3 regions of the Rhizobium sp. NLR16a genome follow, and region 3 is predicted to be linked to each of the others. Evidence: predicted binding sites of a transcription regulator. Region 3 holds the regulator's gene; each other region holds the start of a gene.
The links. Region 3 encodes PhoB, which activates phosphate uptake and scavenging genes when phosphate is short. Its sites were predicted from a motif close to TGTCATNNANCTGTCAT; they were not measured.
Positions count from the first base shown of each region.

Region 1: a site for PhoB is predicted at 1,177-1,193, ahead of J7U39_RS15185 (DUF47 family protein). Genes of this name have one in related genera too.
Region 2: a site for PhoB is predicted at 3,219-3,235, ahead of J7U39_RS01095 (DUF465 domain-containing protein). Genes of this name have one in related genera too.

Region 1 is NZ_CP072865.1:3,100,824-3,105,782, reverse strand. It holds gene J7U39_RS15190 (inorganic phosphate transporter) at 1-449, opposite strand, end outside; gene J7U39_RS15185 (DUF47 family protein) at 449-1,090, opposite strand; gene J7U39_RS15180 (GNAT family N-acetyltransferase) at 1,254-1,745, opposite strand; gene tldD (metalloprotease TldD) at 1,760-3,175, opposite strand; gene J7U39_RS15170 (peroxiredoxin-like family protein) at 3,375-4,016, opposite strand; gene J7U39_RS15165 (invasion associated locus B family protein) at 4,299-4,955, opposite strand.
Region 2 is NZ_CP072865.1:245,005-249,963, reverse strand. It holds gene J7U39_RS01120 (tetratricopeptide repeat protein) at 1-880, opposite strand, end outside; gene J7U39_RS01115 (thiamine phosphate synthase) at 891-1,544, opposite strand; gene J7U39_RS01110 (sulfite exporter TauE/SafE family protein) at 1,653-2,417, shown strand; gene J7U39_RS01105 (metalloregulator ArsR/SmtB family transcription factor) at 2,485-2,745, shown strand; gene J7U39_RS01100 (DUF465 domain-containing protein) at 2,941-3,114, opposite strand; gene J7U39_RS01095 (DUF465 domain-containing protein) at 3,342-3,545, shown strand; gene purE (5-(carboxyamino)imidazole ribonucleotide mutase) at 3,562-4,056, shown strand; gene J7U39_RS01085 (5-(carboxyamino)imidazole ribonucleotide synthase) at 4,053-4,959, shown strand, end outside.
Region 3 is NZ_CP072865.1:3,596,761-3,601,719, forward strand. It holds gene J7U39_RS17420 (aspartate aminotransferase family protein) at 1-269, opposite strand, end outside; gene J7U39_RS17425 (GcrA family cell cycle regulator) at 693-1,226, shown strand; gene phoB (phosphate regulon transcriptional regulator PhoB) at 1,518-2,201, opposite strand; gene phoU (phosphate signaling complex protein PhoU) at 2,362-3,075, opposite strand; gene pstB (phosphate ABC transporter ATP-binding protein PstB) at 3,118-3,933, opposite strand; gene pstA (phosphate ABC transporter permease PstA) at 3,949-4,959, opposite strand, start outside.

The DNA of each region.
Region 1 (4,959 bases), 500 kb from region 3:
AGAAAACCGATCATCGGCGACATGACGATGGCGGAGACGGTCTTGAGAAGACCGCTCCAGACGATCGAGCTCAACCCCGTTTTGGCAAGGCCCGCACCGACCAGCCCGCCGACCAGAGCATGGGATGAACTGGAGGGAATGCCGAAGACCCAGGTCACGACATTCCAGACGATGGCGCCGATCAGGGCCGCGAAAATCACCTGCGGCGTGACGATCGCCGGGTCGATGATGCCGGTCCCGAGCGTCTCGGCCACATGCAGGCCGAAGAACAGGAAGGCGATGAAATTGAAGAATGCCGCCCAGAAGACCGCATATTGCGGCCTCAGGACCCGTGTCGAGACGATTGTCGCGATCGAGTTGGCCGCATCATGCAGACCATTGAGAAAATCGAACAGCAGTGCGACGCCGATCAGGCCGACAAGAAGCGGAAGAGCGAGGGCGGCTTCCATCAGACATTCTCGATCACGATGCCGCTGATCTCGTTGGCGACGTCCTCGAAACGGTCGACCACCTTCTCCAGCTCGCCGTAGATCTCGCTGCCGATCATATAGGCCATCGCATTGCCGGCGCCGTGCCGGCGAAACAGATCCTTGAGCCCCTGCTCGTGCAACTCGTCGGAGCGCCCTTCCACCTGCGTGACCTGCTCGACGATGGCAGAAAGCCGCGGCGCATTGGCGCTGATGCGATCAAGCAAGGGAATGGCCTCGGCAATGAGATTGGCAGCTTCCACAACGGTCTTGCCCATTTCCTGCATCCGTGGATCGAAGCTGGTCTGCTCGAAGAGCCGGATGGTTTTGACGGTTTTGTGCATCATGTCGATCGCATCATCCATGGATTGGATGAGATCCTTGATGTCGCCACGATCGAAAGGTGTGATGAAACTCCGCCGGACGGCCAGCATGACTTCGCGCGTTATATCGTCGGCCTGATCTTCCAACCGCACGATCGTTTCGCATTGATGCTCGATCTCCATTCCCGACAGCAACCTGTCCAGAGCCTGTGCGGCGTCGACGATCGTTCTGGAATGTTGTTCGAAAAGGACGAAGAACCGGTCTTCGCGCGGCATCAACTTTCGAAACCAACCCAGCATGAACACCTCGCAATCCTGGTCTGCGCTATGACGACGAGCCGTCCTAAACCCTATCCCGTTGAAGAGATAGGGCCGAATTTCGGTTTGTGACAGATTTATGACAGTTGTGCCGCGACAGGGACATGGCCGTTGCCGACAGCTGAACCCTTTCCGCCATCGGCGGTCAGCCGACCTTGTACCGGTAAAACTTGCTGTCCACCGCCATCAGCGGGAAGGAGCGGGGCAGGGCGCTCTTGGCGATTTCGGTAAAGCCGTTCTTTTCGTAGAAGCGCTGGGCGGCGACGAACTTGTCCGTCGTGCCGAGGAAGATGTCGGTGAGGCCGGCATCTCTGGCGTGGTCGAACAGGCGCTCGAGAAGCCGCGCCGCCACGCCGTGCTCGCGGCCGCGCACCTCGGCGGCGACGAACATCTTGCGCAGCGCCGCCTGATTGTTGCCGATGTCCTTCAGCCCAAGGGTGCCGACGATGGCGCCGTCCTTGACGGCGACCCAGAACTGACCTTTGCCGGACTGGTAGAAATCCGGGATGACCCGGAGATCGGGCTGCGCATCGGCAGTGATATCGATGCCGAACTCCTCGCGCTGGATCGGCAGGATCACCGACAGCACGTCATCGGCATCGCCTTCGGCAAAGGCTCTGATTTCGATCTCTCCCATCAGATCCTCCCGCCTCAGGCCTGGGTGCCGCCGACGGTGACCTGATCCATGCGCAGATGCGGCTGGCCGACGCCGACCGGAACCCATTGGCCGGCCTTGCCGCAATTGCCGATGCCGGTATCGAGCTTCATGTCGTTGCCGATCATTGACACCCGCTTCATCGCATCCGGGCCGTTGCCGATCAGCATCGCCCCCTTGATCGGCGCGCCGATCTTGCCGTTTTCGATCAGATAGGCCTCGGTGCAACCGAAGACGAATTTGCCGGAGGTGATGTCGACCTGGCCGCCGCCAAAGGAGACGGCATAGACGCCCTTCTTCACCGAGGCGATGATTTCTTCCGGAGTCTTGTCGCCGCCGAGCATATAGGTGTTGGTCATGCGCGGCATCGGCACGTGGGCATAGCCCTGGCGGCGGCCGTTGCCGGTGGGCGCCATGCCCATCAGCCGGGCGTTCTGCCGGTCCTGCATATAGCCGACGAGCTTGCCGTTCTCGATCAGCACGTTGTAGCCCGACGGTGTACCCTCGTCGTCGATGGTGATCGAGCCGCGGCGGTTGTCGATCGTGCCGTCGTCGACGACGGTGACGCCGGGCGCGGCAACGATCTGGCCGAGAAGCCCTGAAAAGGCCGAGGTCTTCTTGCGGTTGAAATCCCCTTCCAGCCCGTGGCCGACCGCCTCGTGCAGCATGACGCCCGGCCAGCCGGAGCCGAGAACGACATCCATCGTGCCGGCGGGCGCGTCGATCGCTTCCAGATTGACGAGCGCCTGGCGCAGCGCCTCGTCGGCGCCGTACTGCCAGCTGCCCTCGGCAATGAAATCGCCGAAGCCGATGCGCCCGCCGCTGCCGTAGGAACCGCTCTCCTGCCGCTCGCCTTCACCGACCACGACGGAAATGTTGATGCGGGTCATCGGTCTTATGTCGCGCACGCGGTGGCCGTCGGCGCGCAGGATGTCGACCACCTGCCAGCTCGCGGCGACCGAGGCGGTGACCTGCCGGACCTTGTCGTCCTTGCCTCTGAGATAGGCGTCGATGTCCTGCAGGACCTTGACCTTCTCCTCGAAGCTCGGCTGGCCGATCGGGTTCTGGTCGCCGTAGAATTTCTTGTTGGTGCCCTGGGGAGCGGCGGCGTAGGTGCCGGAATAGCCGCGCGTCACCGCGCCGACCGCATCGGCCGCCCGCTTCAGCGCCGCCACCGAGAGATCGCCGGCATGGGCATAACCCACCGCTTCGCCGGCAACGGCGCGAAGCCCGAAACCCTGTTCGGTGTTGAAACTGCCGCCCTTCAGCCGGCCATTGTCGAAGGTCAGCGCTTCGGCCTGCGCATGCTCGACGAACAGTTCGCCGTCATCGGCGCCGGCGAGCGCCTCGGCGACAAGGCCGCGCATTGTGGCTTCGTCGGCATCGAAAAGCGTCAGGAGATCGGTGGTCATGGTCTGGCTCCAATGGGCATGTTCGGGAATGCACTTATCCCCTAGATAGGGCTCCATATAACAAGGAGTGAAGCCCTCGCGGCGAATATTCTTTGTCTCGGGAGGTGGGACGCGCCTCGAAGCGATGCAAACGGTTGATCGCTCTGCGCGGGGTAGACGACGCTGACCACCCGTCGGGGCGTCGAGCGATTTTTTGTCGTCAATGTGCGACTTGCGAAGCTGCCGACATCAATTCCCGGGAATTCGGAGCCTTGAACGTTTGCAGCCCGGCCTCCAGAACTTCAGTGAAGCTCCAGCGGACGATGCCCTCGCGGTCGATCAGGAACTGACCGACAAGCTGCCCATGGTCGGCGGTCATCATCTGCTGATCGGCTTCCGTAATTTGATATCCTTCCTTCTTGTTGAGAAAATCGTCCATCGCCATCACGCCCATAGGCTCTGGCAATTCGCCCGGCAGATCGATGCGTATCGCCATGACCGTGTCGATCCCGACCTCGCGTAAGCCGAAGGCTCGGTGCGAAGCCCGTATCGGGTCGGAAGCCGCAAGAATACCGGGGATCGGATGGTAACGGAAATACAGCCGCGCGCGTTCGACCGGGGTGTTTACCACTGCCAGCGATTGGACGCCTTTCTCGCGCAGCATCGGGTTGAGATATGCCATGGCCGCGACATGGCGCCGGCAGAAGGGACAATGCAGGCCTCGAAACAAACCGATCAACAATGGGCTGCGGCCGCGAAAATCATCAAGCGCGATCTTCCCTTCGCGCGAGACTGCATCAAACACAACGTTCGGCACCCGGTCGCCCGGTTTTAGCGGATGGTCGACATAGCGCGTGGACATGGACAACCTCCTCGCTCGGGATCAGTCGAGAAAAGGCGACACGTTAAGTGTTTCGAGGTCGAGACTGAGCGTTGCGAGGCCCGACCTCTTGTCTTACCGCACCGCCAGGATCCGATCCAAGAATGGTCCCACATTGGCCCGCGGGCAAGCGGTAAACGGCGTATCGTGAACGGAAAAGTCCGTTTTCTCAAAATTCAGCCTTTCACCAGAGCGGGGCCGCCGGCGGAAGTGAAGCTGGATTGAGCGGATGAGGGGCGGACCCGCGACAGGCCGCAGCCGCCCTCAAGGCAGCGCGTCAAAACCTTCGGCGAAACCCTTGAGATCAACAGGAATGCCGATCCCTTCTTCCGGGGTCTGGAAGACGATGAAGGTGGCCTGGGCGCCGCTGCGGAAGGTCTTGAGCAGTTCGTCCTCGAGCACGACTTCGGCATAACAGCCGTCGGCGAAGCAGCGGACGAAGTAGGCGCGGCCGATATCCTTGCCGTCGACATTCAGTCCGAGACCGTTCGGCAGGAGCACGCCGAGCGGCGCCAGCACGCGCAGGATCTTCGATTTGCGGTCGGCCGTCTTCAAGACGACGACGGAAAGCCCGACCTCCGGCCGGTCCTCGGCGATGACGTTCTGCATCAGCGCGCATTGTTCCGTCGCCGCACCGGCCGGCTTGTCGCAAACAACCGACCATGCGCCGTGGTTGGATTTCACCGTGCCGGGCGCCTGCGGCTGCGTCTGGCCGGGCGTTACCTGGATATTCGGGTTGGCAGCCGGGGGCTGCTGCGCCGGGGCAGGGGCGGCCGGTGCCGGTGTGGTGGGTTGGGCGGGGGAAGGGGCGGGTTGCTGTGCGAAGACGGGCGTCGTCGCTGCGGCCGCGATGCTGGCAGTCACGAGAAGCGACCGCGCGAGGGAACGGAAACCCATGGAAACCTCTGGATATCGAATCATTGCG
Region 2 (4,959 bases), 710 kb from region 3:
TGCCGCCATTGGCGGCAAGTTTCAGCCATTCGAAACCCTTGACGTAATCCCTGGGACCACCGACGCCGTTGACGAGCCAGATGCCGAGATCGAGCTCGGCTGTGTCGAAGCCGGCGCGCGCGGCGCGCGCCATCCACTCGCGGGCGAGCTGCTTCTTTTCCTCCGGCAGATCCTTCAGCGTCGCATAGATCTGCGCCACGGCATATTGCGAATCCGCAATGCCCTGCTCGGCCGATTTCTCGTAAAACGGTAGCGCGAGCTTCAGCCCCTTTTCGCCGGGATTGTCGGCGACAACAATCTGCGCCCAGTTGAATTCGGCCGAAGGATTGCCGGCTTCGGCCGCCTTGCGCATATAGTCGTCGGCTTTGACCTTGTCGCGCGGCACACCTTGGCCTTCCATCAGCATGAGCGCATATTTGAACATCGCCGCAGGATCGCCGCCTTCGGCCGCCTTGCCGTACCAGAAGGCAGCGCCTTTCACGTCCTTCTTGACGCCGAGGCCTTGCGAGAGGATTTCGCCGATCAGCGTCTGCGCCGCCGGATCGCCGAGCTGCGCGCGCGGCAGCGCCTTGTCCATCGCCGCCAGATAATAGCCGCGCTGATAGGCGCCGTACGCCTCGTCGATCGGACCTTTGTAATCTTTCTCGGGCGGGAGGTCGGGCAGCTTCGCGCCCATGCGATCAAAAACGCCGACACCGTCCGAGGGCTTCACATCCCCGTTGGTGTGCCGGTCGGTACGAAAGCTTGACGCCGGCGCAGCGCCGGGCTGGCTGATGACGCTGTCCGGTGCCTGCGCCACGGCGATATCAGACCCGCCCGCAGTGAGGGCGACTATGCTGGCAAGCAGATATTTCAAAGGGCGGGCGGGCAGGATCGGCATGAGCGGGATTTCAATCCTCAAACCGTGGCGCTTTTTCGTCAAGCAGAGCATTGATCTCGGCAACGATGGATGGCGCTCGGCCGGGCTCCCCGAACACCGCCAGCCGCAGCGCCACGAACTCTGCTCCGGTCTCGGCAACGGCAAGAGCCGACACGGGATCGGTGCCGCCCATGACGATGCAGGGGATTTCGATCATTGAGGCCCACCATTCGCCGAGCGCGAGGTTCTTGGGATGCGCCTCCGGCTTGATATCCCCATCAAGCTTGCCGAAGAAGATATAATCCGGCCTGACTTCGCCGATCTCCAGCGCATTGTGCCGGTCGCTGGCATTGCCGCCGCCGACGATCAGCTTCGGAGCGTGTTTGTCGATCGCCTCCGACAGTGCCTGCGCGTTGCTGGTTATATGCAGGCCATCGGCCTTCGCCCGTCCCGCCACGCGGCTGTCGCCTGCAATTAGCGCGGCGGCCCCCGCATCCTGAATCACCGGCACCAGCTTTTCGGCATGTTTCTGGAAGGCGCCGTCGTCGAGCCCGTATTGCGGCACGATGACGGAGGCGACATCGCCGCCCTTCAGCGCATCGGTGACGATCCTTGCCTGTTCATCGGCGTCGGCAATATCAGGGACGATGAGCACCAGGCGGCAGCGGTTTTCGGGTTCGGTCATGAGGTCTTTCCGTTTCCTGCGAATTCCCTTCTCGAAAAGACGGATCCGCACTCGTTTTGTGTGAGTAGTTCCGTTAGAGGAGGCTTGCAAGAGGAGGACGTCGAAAGCATGCCGCAGGACTTGTCATTCTACTACGCCGCCGTGCCCGCGGTTCTGCTTGTTGGTCTCGCAAAAGGCGGCATGGGCGACGCTTTGTCGCTGATCGGCCTGCCCTTTCTCGCCCTGGTCGTCTCGCCGCTCGAGGCGGCGGCAATCCTGCTGCCGATCCTGGTCTTCATGGACATGATCTCGCTTGTCATCTGGCGCAGGCATGGCGATTGGGCGACGCTGAAGATCATGCTGCCGGGCGCAATTCTCGGCATTGCCCTCGGCTGGGCGACCTCGGCGCTTGTTCCCGGCAATGTCCTGCGCGTCGTCATCGGCGCGGTGACGATCCTCTTCTGCCTGCGCTATTTCTGGAACAATTTCGGCCCCGGCGCCAGCAAGACGATCCCGCCGCACGGACAGCGGCCGGTCGCTGCCGCCCTCTGGGGAACGTTTTCCGGATATGGCAGCTTCGTCGCCCATGCCGGCGGCGCGCCGTTTCAGATCTATGCCCTGCCGCTCAAACTGGAGCCGCGCGAATATACCGGCACCAGCGTGCGCTTCTTCGCAATCCTCAACGCCATCAAGCTCATTCCCTACTTTGCCCTCGGCCAGCTCGACACGCAGAACCTTGCGACCTCCGCCACGCTCTTGCCTTTCGCGCCGCTCGCCACCCTTGCCGGGGCCTGGTGCGTGCGCCGCATGAAGCCGCAGATCTTTTATCCTTTCATGTATGCGATGGCGCTGATCGCGGCCTTTCTGATCATACGCGAGGGCCTCGGCTGGTAAGGGCGGCAGTACGCTGCAATGCACAATTTCCTTGCTGCAACGGCCGGTTTGACGTAGCGTTTCTGCCATGTCGAACACGGACCCCTTCTCTGCGATTGCCGACCCGAACCGGCGCTTTCTGCTGGAGGAATTGCGGCGCGCGCCGCGCACGGTCAACGAGCTTGCCGAGGGCCTGCCGATCAGTCGGCCCGCTGTCTCGCAGCACCTGAAGGCACTGCTCGACAGCAATCTTGTCTCCGTGACCTCGGAAGGTACGAAACGCATCTACGCGGTCAACAACCGCGGCTTTGACAAGCTCAATCTGTGGCTGGATCAGTTCTGGGCCTGACCGCGCCTCCGATCACACCCCTGACGCATCATGAAAACGCCCTTTTGCTGCAAGCAGACGCAAACGCGCCAGCCGCGACGTCACAAGCATCGGGCTGGCGCAATTCTGGTGTGATCACCGGTTCTTGCAAATTTTAGGCGGAATGGATGGATTTACCTCTTGCGCAAGATGATCGCCCGGCGACCCTTGGGAAGATTAATGGACGGATGACTTGAGACGCTGAATCTCGTCCTTGATGCGCAGCTTGCGGCGCTTGCATTCGGCAATTTCTGTATCGGAGATAGAAGGAGCTGTTCTGAGTGCATGCAACTCCTCCTCGAGAGCAACATGCTTTTTCTGGAGTGATTCAAGATGAGCTTCAACTGTCATTTGACCCTTCCTTCCTCTTACCCTCCCCGACCATCGTCGTCGGGGATCAAGGTGTCAACGGGCGGACTGTGACATATTTTTGAAGGCTTGTCGAAGGCCAAAAGATGAAGATGCGATGGCAAATTCATGATCACGACTAACTAGCCGTTACCCGTATTTGGTGATAGGAGCTTGCGGAAATCATCGGCAGATCGGACAAGGTCCGAGGACGATAACGGGGAATGCATATGGCCGATCAGGAACAGGCGGAAATCAGGCTCATGGTGGCGCGTCTGCGCCAGGAGCACGAGGATTTCGACGCTGCGATCAACGCCATGATCGAGACCGGATGCGACGCTCTGCGAATCCAGCGCATGAAGAAGAAAAAGCTCGTCATCAAGGACAAGCTCTCCAAGCTGGAAGACCAGATCGTTCCCGACATCATTGCCTGAAAGGAACCGCCGCAGGATGACAGATAGACCACTCGTCGCCATCATCATGGGCAGCCAATCCGATTGGGAGACCATGAAGAACGCGGCCGACACGCTGGAAGCGCTGGAAATCGCTTATGATGCGCGCATCATCTCAGCGCATCGTACGCCCGAGCGCATGATGAATTTCGCCAAGGGCGCCCGTGCGGAAGGCTTCAAGGTCATCATCGCCGGTGCTGGCGGTGCGGCGCATCTGCCGGGCATGACCGCATCGATGACGCCGTTGCCGGTCTTCGGCGTGCCGGTCCAGTCGAAGACCATGTCCGGCCAGGACAGCCTTCTTTCCATCGTGCAGATGCCGGCCGGCATTCCGGTTGGGACCCTCGCCATAGGCAAGGCGGGTGCGGTCAACGCCGCTCTTCTCGCCGCCGCCGTGCTGGCCCTTTCCGACGAAGAGATTGCCGACAGGCTCGACGAATGGCGCGAGCGCCAGAGTGCTGCCGTCGCCGAATATCCAATGGACAACCAATGACCATAGGAACAATCGGCATAGTCGGCGGCGGCCAGCTCGGCCGCATGCTGGCCATCGCCGCCGCCAGATTGAATTTCCGCACTGTCATCCTCGAGCCGCAGCTCGACTGCCCCGCCGCCCAACTGGCGAACCGGCAGATCGTTGCCGCCTATGACGATCCGGCGGCACTGGCCGAACTGGCAGACGCCTGCGACGTCGTCACCTACGAATTCGAAAACGTGCCCGTCGCAGCCGCCGAAGCGCTCTCGGCAAGCATCGCCGTCTATCCGCCTGCCAAGGCGCTTGAGGCCGCCCAGGATCGGCTCGTCGAAAAACGCTTCCTCAACGGCTGCGGCATCTCAACCGCTCGCTTTCATGCGGTCGACAGCCAGGCAGATCTCGAAACCGCGCTGAAAGATTTCGACGGCCAGGGCGTGCTGAAGACCCGCCGCCTCGGTTATGACGGCAAGGGGCAGAAGGTTTTCCGCTCGCCCGCCGACAATCCTGACGGTGCCTATGCCGCGCTCGGGGCCGTGCCGCTCATCCTCGAAAGCTTCGTCGCCTTCGAGCGCGAGGTCTCGATCATCGCCGCGCGTGCCGCGGATGGGACGGTCGTCTGCTTCGATCCCGCCGAGAATGTCCACCGCAACGGCATCCTCCATACCTCGACCGTTCCGGCCGCAATCTCGGCGACGACAGCGGAGGCCGCTCGTCGATCGGCCGAAAAGATTCTCGCCGCGTTGAACTATGTCGGCGTGATCGGCATCGAATTCTTCGTGCTTGCCGATGGCGGCCTGATCGCCAACGAGATGGCGCCGCGCGTCCACAATTCCGGTCATTGGACGGAAGCCGCCTGCGTCGTCAGCCAGTTCGAGCAACATATCCGCGCTGTCGCCGGCCTGCCGCTCGGCAATGGCGAGCGCC
Region 3 (4,959 bases):
TCGGCGAAGGTGGCGTCGGTCAGGCGTTTGGCCAGGCGCTCCTGGCCGGGAATTTCATAGATATTGGAGAGGTGCCAGACCTTGTCGGCCTGCTCCTTCAGCGCCGCGACCACATGCGGGTTGCCGTGGCCGACGGAGGTGACGGCGACCCCGGCGCCGAAATCGAGATAACGCTCGCCGCTCTCGGCGATCAGCCATACGCCCTCGCCTCGCTCGAACCGCAGCGGGGCACGAGAATAGGTGTCGTAAAGCGGCGCGGCTTCAGCCATCGCGGGTCTCCCGTTCAATGTTGTCATGCGCGGATTCCGGCTAACAAAACCAGGTCCGAAAAATCAAAAATGCCGCCTTTCGGCGGCGAGCGGTACTATTTCCTTTTCGCGCTGCAATGTCAACAAAACTGCGGCCTTAGCGTATGCCGCAAGCTTGTACAGGGGCACTTTCGGCCTTCAACAGGCATTATTGCAGAAATGACACGCAGAGGCAGCAAGTTGGGGAAAAACTTGAAATTCGATTCATCCGGATTCCCGCGACTCTTGTCACGGAGTCAGCCTCACACTAGGTTAAAGTTCAATTACTAGACTGCATGCGGCGGAACTAGTCACCAAAATTGATCAAGCGTTTCTTGTTTCGGAGGCTTCCGGGACAACGGTGAGGGATTCTGCCATCACCAACGCAAAAGGTGGAGACAGGGCATGAACTGGACAGACGAGCGGGTCGAGAAACTCAAGAAGCTTTGGGCCGAAGGACTGAGCGCCAGCCAGATTGCTGCGCAGCTTGGCGGGGTCAGCCGAAACGCCGTTATCGGCAAGGTGCACAGGCTCAGCCTTCCCGGCCGCGCCAAGGCCGGCGGCACGGCCACCGCGGCGCGCACGCCGAAGCGCCAGACATCCGCGCCGCGCGCGCCGAACTACGCCTCCCGGATCGCCACCCGCACCGTGACCCGCCAGCAGGGCGCAACCCTGCTGAAGGAAGAGATCGAGATCGATACAGTCGAGGAAATGGAATATGTGCCGAAGGGCAACGTGGTGGTGCCGATTTCCCGCCGCCTCGGCCTGACGGAGCTCACCGAACGCACCTGCAAGTGGCCGGTCGGCGATCCGCTCAAGGAAGATTTCCATTTCTGCGGCTGCGAATCCCCGGACAATTCGCCCTATTGCAGCTATCATCAGAAGCTTGCCTATCAGCCGATCAACGAACGCCGCCGGGCGGCGGCGCGGGTCAGCTGAGCGGACCGGTATAGCCAGACATAAAAAACGGGCCGCCGTTTCTTATTCGAGTGGGAAGTGACCTTTGCGTTTAGCAACCCCCACACTCCGTCATGCCAGGGCTTGACGGAGGAGGTGGCGCCGGGACAAGTCGGCTTTGCAGGCGCGATGGAAAGGTGGTGCCGAGACGCATAAGCCTCGCCGGCGCAACGACGCTGGCTCCGCAGCGGCGACGATGGACGACAAGGCGGGCCTCACAAGCCGTACTGCCGTGCGTTTGGCGGGAACGCCAACCCCACACTCCCTCAGCCTTCAGGCCTCCATCGAATAACCGGCGCCGCGGACGGTGCGGATGACGTCCTGCATGTTGGAGAAATTCAGCGCCTTGCGCAGGCGGCCGACATGGACGTCGACGGTGCGTTCGTCGACATAGATGTCGTGGCCCCAGACGCCGTCCAGCAGCTGCGAACGGGAAAAGACCCGGCCCGGCGACGACATCAGGAATTCCAGCAGCCGGAATTCGGTCGGGCCGAGGCGGACTTCGCGGCTCTTGCGGTGGACACGATGGGTTTCGCGGTCGAGCTCGATATCGCCGCATTTCAGCACCGAGGACAGCACCTCGGGACGGGCCCGACGCAGCATCGCCTTGACGCGGGCGACGAGCTCGGGGGTCGAGAAGGGCTTGACGACGTAATCGTCGGCGCCGGTGGACAGTCCGCGCACACGCTCGCTCTCCTCGCCGCGCGCCGTCAGCATGATGATCGGCAGCCGCTCGGTTTCCGGCCGCATGCGCAGGCGCCGGCAGAGTTCGATGCCGGAGACGCCGGGCAGCATCCAGTCGAGGATGAGAAGGTCGGGCGTGCGCTCCTGAAGCCTGATCTCGGCCTCGTCGCCGCGCAGGATGGTATCGACCTCAAAGCCTTCCGCCTCAAGATTATAGCGAAGAAGCACGCTCAGCGCTTCCTCGTCTTCAACAACTGCCACTCTCGGGATCATGCGTGTCCGTCTCCTCGCGCACAAGCCTTAAACCGGGACGATTTAAGCAGGCGTCCTGCGCAAATTCAGAAATTGGCTGCGACCTCTTTGCGCGCCCCGAACGGGCGCGCACGCAAGTGACTGGTCCGGGCGGCTGACCCGGGCGGCTCGTTCGGAACCATTATTCCGTCGCGGCGCCGACGGTGTTGGCACTGTCATCCTTCGGACGATCGCCTTCCGGCTGGGCGCCCGTCGCCATGTAGTAAATCGTCTCGGCGATGTTGGTGGCATGGTCGCCGATGCGCTCGATGTTCTTGGCGCAAAAGAGCAGATGCGTGCAGCTCGTGATGTTGCGCGGATCTTCCATCATGTAGGTCAAGAGCTCGCGGAACAGCGAGGTGTACATCGCGTCGATCTCGTTGTCGCGTTCGCGGATGGCGGTCGCCTTGTCGGCGGCGCGTGTCGTATAGACGTCGAGCACTTCCTTGAGCTGGACGAGCGCCAGCTCGGAGAGGTGCTCGAGGCCGCGGGCGAGCTTGCGCGGCACGCCTGTGCTCTGCACGGCGATGACGCGCTTGGCGGTGTTCTTGCCGAGGTCGCCGACGCGTTCGAGATCGGCGGCGATGCGGATCGAACCCATGATCTCGCGCAGGTCCGCGGCCATCGGCTGACGGCGGGCGATGGTGACGATCGCCTTGTCGCCAATCTCGCGTTCGGTGTGATCGAGGATCACATCATCGGAAATGACCTTCTGCGCCAGCGCCGTATCGCCGTTGACCAGCGCCCGGACGGATTCCGCGACCATCTGTTCGGCCAGGCCGCCCATTTCGGAAATCCGCCTGGAGAGGAACTTCAGATCATCATCATAGGCGGAATAAATATGTGTCGATGCCATGGGCTTTGTCCTCGAATAACGGAAAGCTTCGTGTCGCCGGGATCAGCCGAAGCGACCCATGATGTAATCCTGGGTGCGCGGATCGTCGGGGTTGGTGAACATCTTGTCGGTGTCGTTCTCCTCGACGAGGTTGCCGAGGTGGAACATGGCGGTGCGCTGCGAAACACGCGCGGCCTGCTGCATGGAGTGGGTGACGATGACGATCGTGTAGTTCTCGCGCAACTCGTGGATCAGCTCCTCGACCTTGGCGGTGGCAATCGGATCAAGGGCCGAGCAGGGTTCGTCCATCAGGATGACCTCCGGGCTGACGGCGACGGCGCGGGCAATGCACAGGCGCTGCTGCTGACCGCCGGAGAGGCCGGTGCCGGATTCGTGCACGCGGTCCTTGACCTCGTTCCACAGGCCGGCGCGCTGCAGGCTGCTCTCGACGATCTGGTCGAGATCGGCCTTCGACTTGGCGAGACCGTGGATGCGCGGGCCGTAGGAGACGTTTTCGTAGATCGACTTCGGGAACGGGTTCGGCTTCTGGAAAACCATGCCGACGCGGGCGCGAAGTTCGACCACGTCGATATCCGGATCATAGATGTCGTCGCTGTCGAGCGTGATCTTGCCGGTGACGCGGCAGCCTTCGATCGTGTCGTTCATGCGGTTGAGGCTTCGCAGGAAGGTCGACTTGCCGCAGCCCGAGGGGCCGATCAGGGCGGTTACGGTGTTTTCGCGGATGTTCAGGTTCACGTCGAAAAGCGCGCGCTTCTCGCCGTAATATACGGAGACATCCTGTCCAATCATTTTATACGGGACGTTGCTCATCTTCTGATCCAGCGCCTTTTCAACTGCAGCTTCCGTCAGCATGTTCATGATGTTTAACTCCGTTTACCAGCGGCGCTCGAAGCGACGACGCAAAAGGATGGCGCCCATGTTCATGACGATCAGGAACAGGAGCAGGACGATGATGGCACCCGAAGTACGCTCCACGAAGGCACGTTCGGCCTCGTTCGCCCACATATAGACCTGCACGGGCAAGGCCGTCGAGGGCTCGAGCGGTGTCGTGGGCGCATTGGCGACGAAGGCGACCATGCCGATCAAGAGCAGCGGCGCGGTTTCGCCAAGCGCGTGCGCCAGGCCGATGATCGTGCCGGTGAGGATGCCGGGCATGGCAAGCGGCAGGACATGGTGGAACACCATCTGCATCTTCGAGGCGCCGAGGCCGAGCGCTGCGGCGCGGATCGAAGGCGGCACGGCGCGCAGAGCCGCGCGGGTGGCGATGATGATCGTCGGCAGGGTCATCAGCGTCAGCACCAGGCCACCGACCAGCGAAGCCGAGCGCGGCAGGCCGATGAAGTTGATGAAGACGGAAAGGCCGAGCAGACCGTAGACGATCGACGGGACGGCGGCGAGATTGTTGATGTTGACCTCGATCAGGTCCGTCAGCCTGTTCTTCGGCGCAAACTCCTCGAGATAGATCGAGGCGGCGACGCCGATCGGCAGCGACAGAACGAGCACGATCAGCATCAAGTAAAGCGAGCCGATGAGGGCAACGCCGAGGCCGGCGGCCTCCGGGCGGCTGGAATTGCCGTTGACGAAGAGGCCGCTGTTGAATTGCTTCTGGAGAACGCCGCCCGCCTTCATCTGGTTCATCCAGTTGACCTGCTTGTCGTTGACCTTGCGGTTCTTCTCATCGACGGAAAGATCGATCTGGCCCTTGTTGGCACTGTCAATATTGGCATCAGCGAGCAGGGTGACATTGACCGTCTTGCCGATGATCGAGGGATCGGCGACGACCAGATCGCGCAGCTGGATCGGCGCGCTCTTGGAGAGCATGGCGGTTGCATCGCGCACATCCGGACGGCTCGATGCATTGATGTTCAGCTGCTTGACGATCGC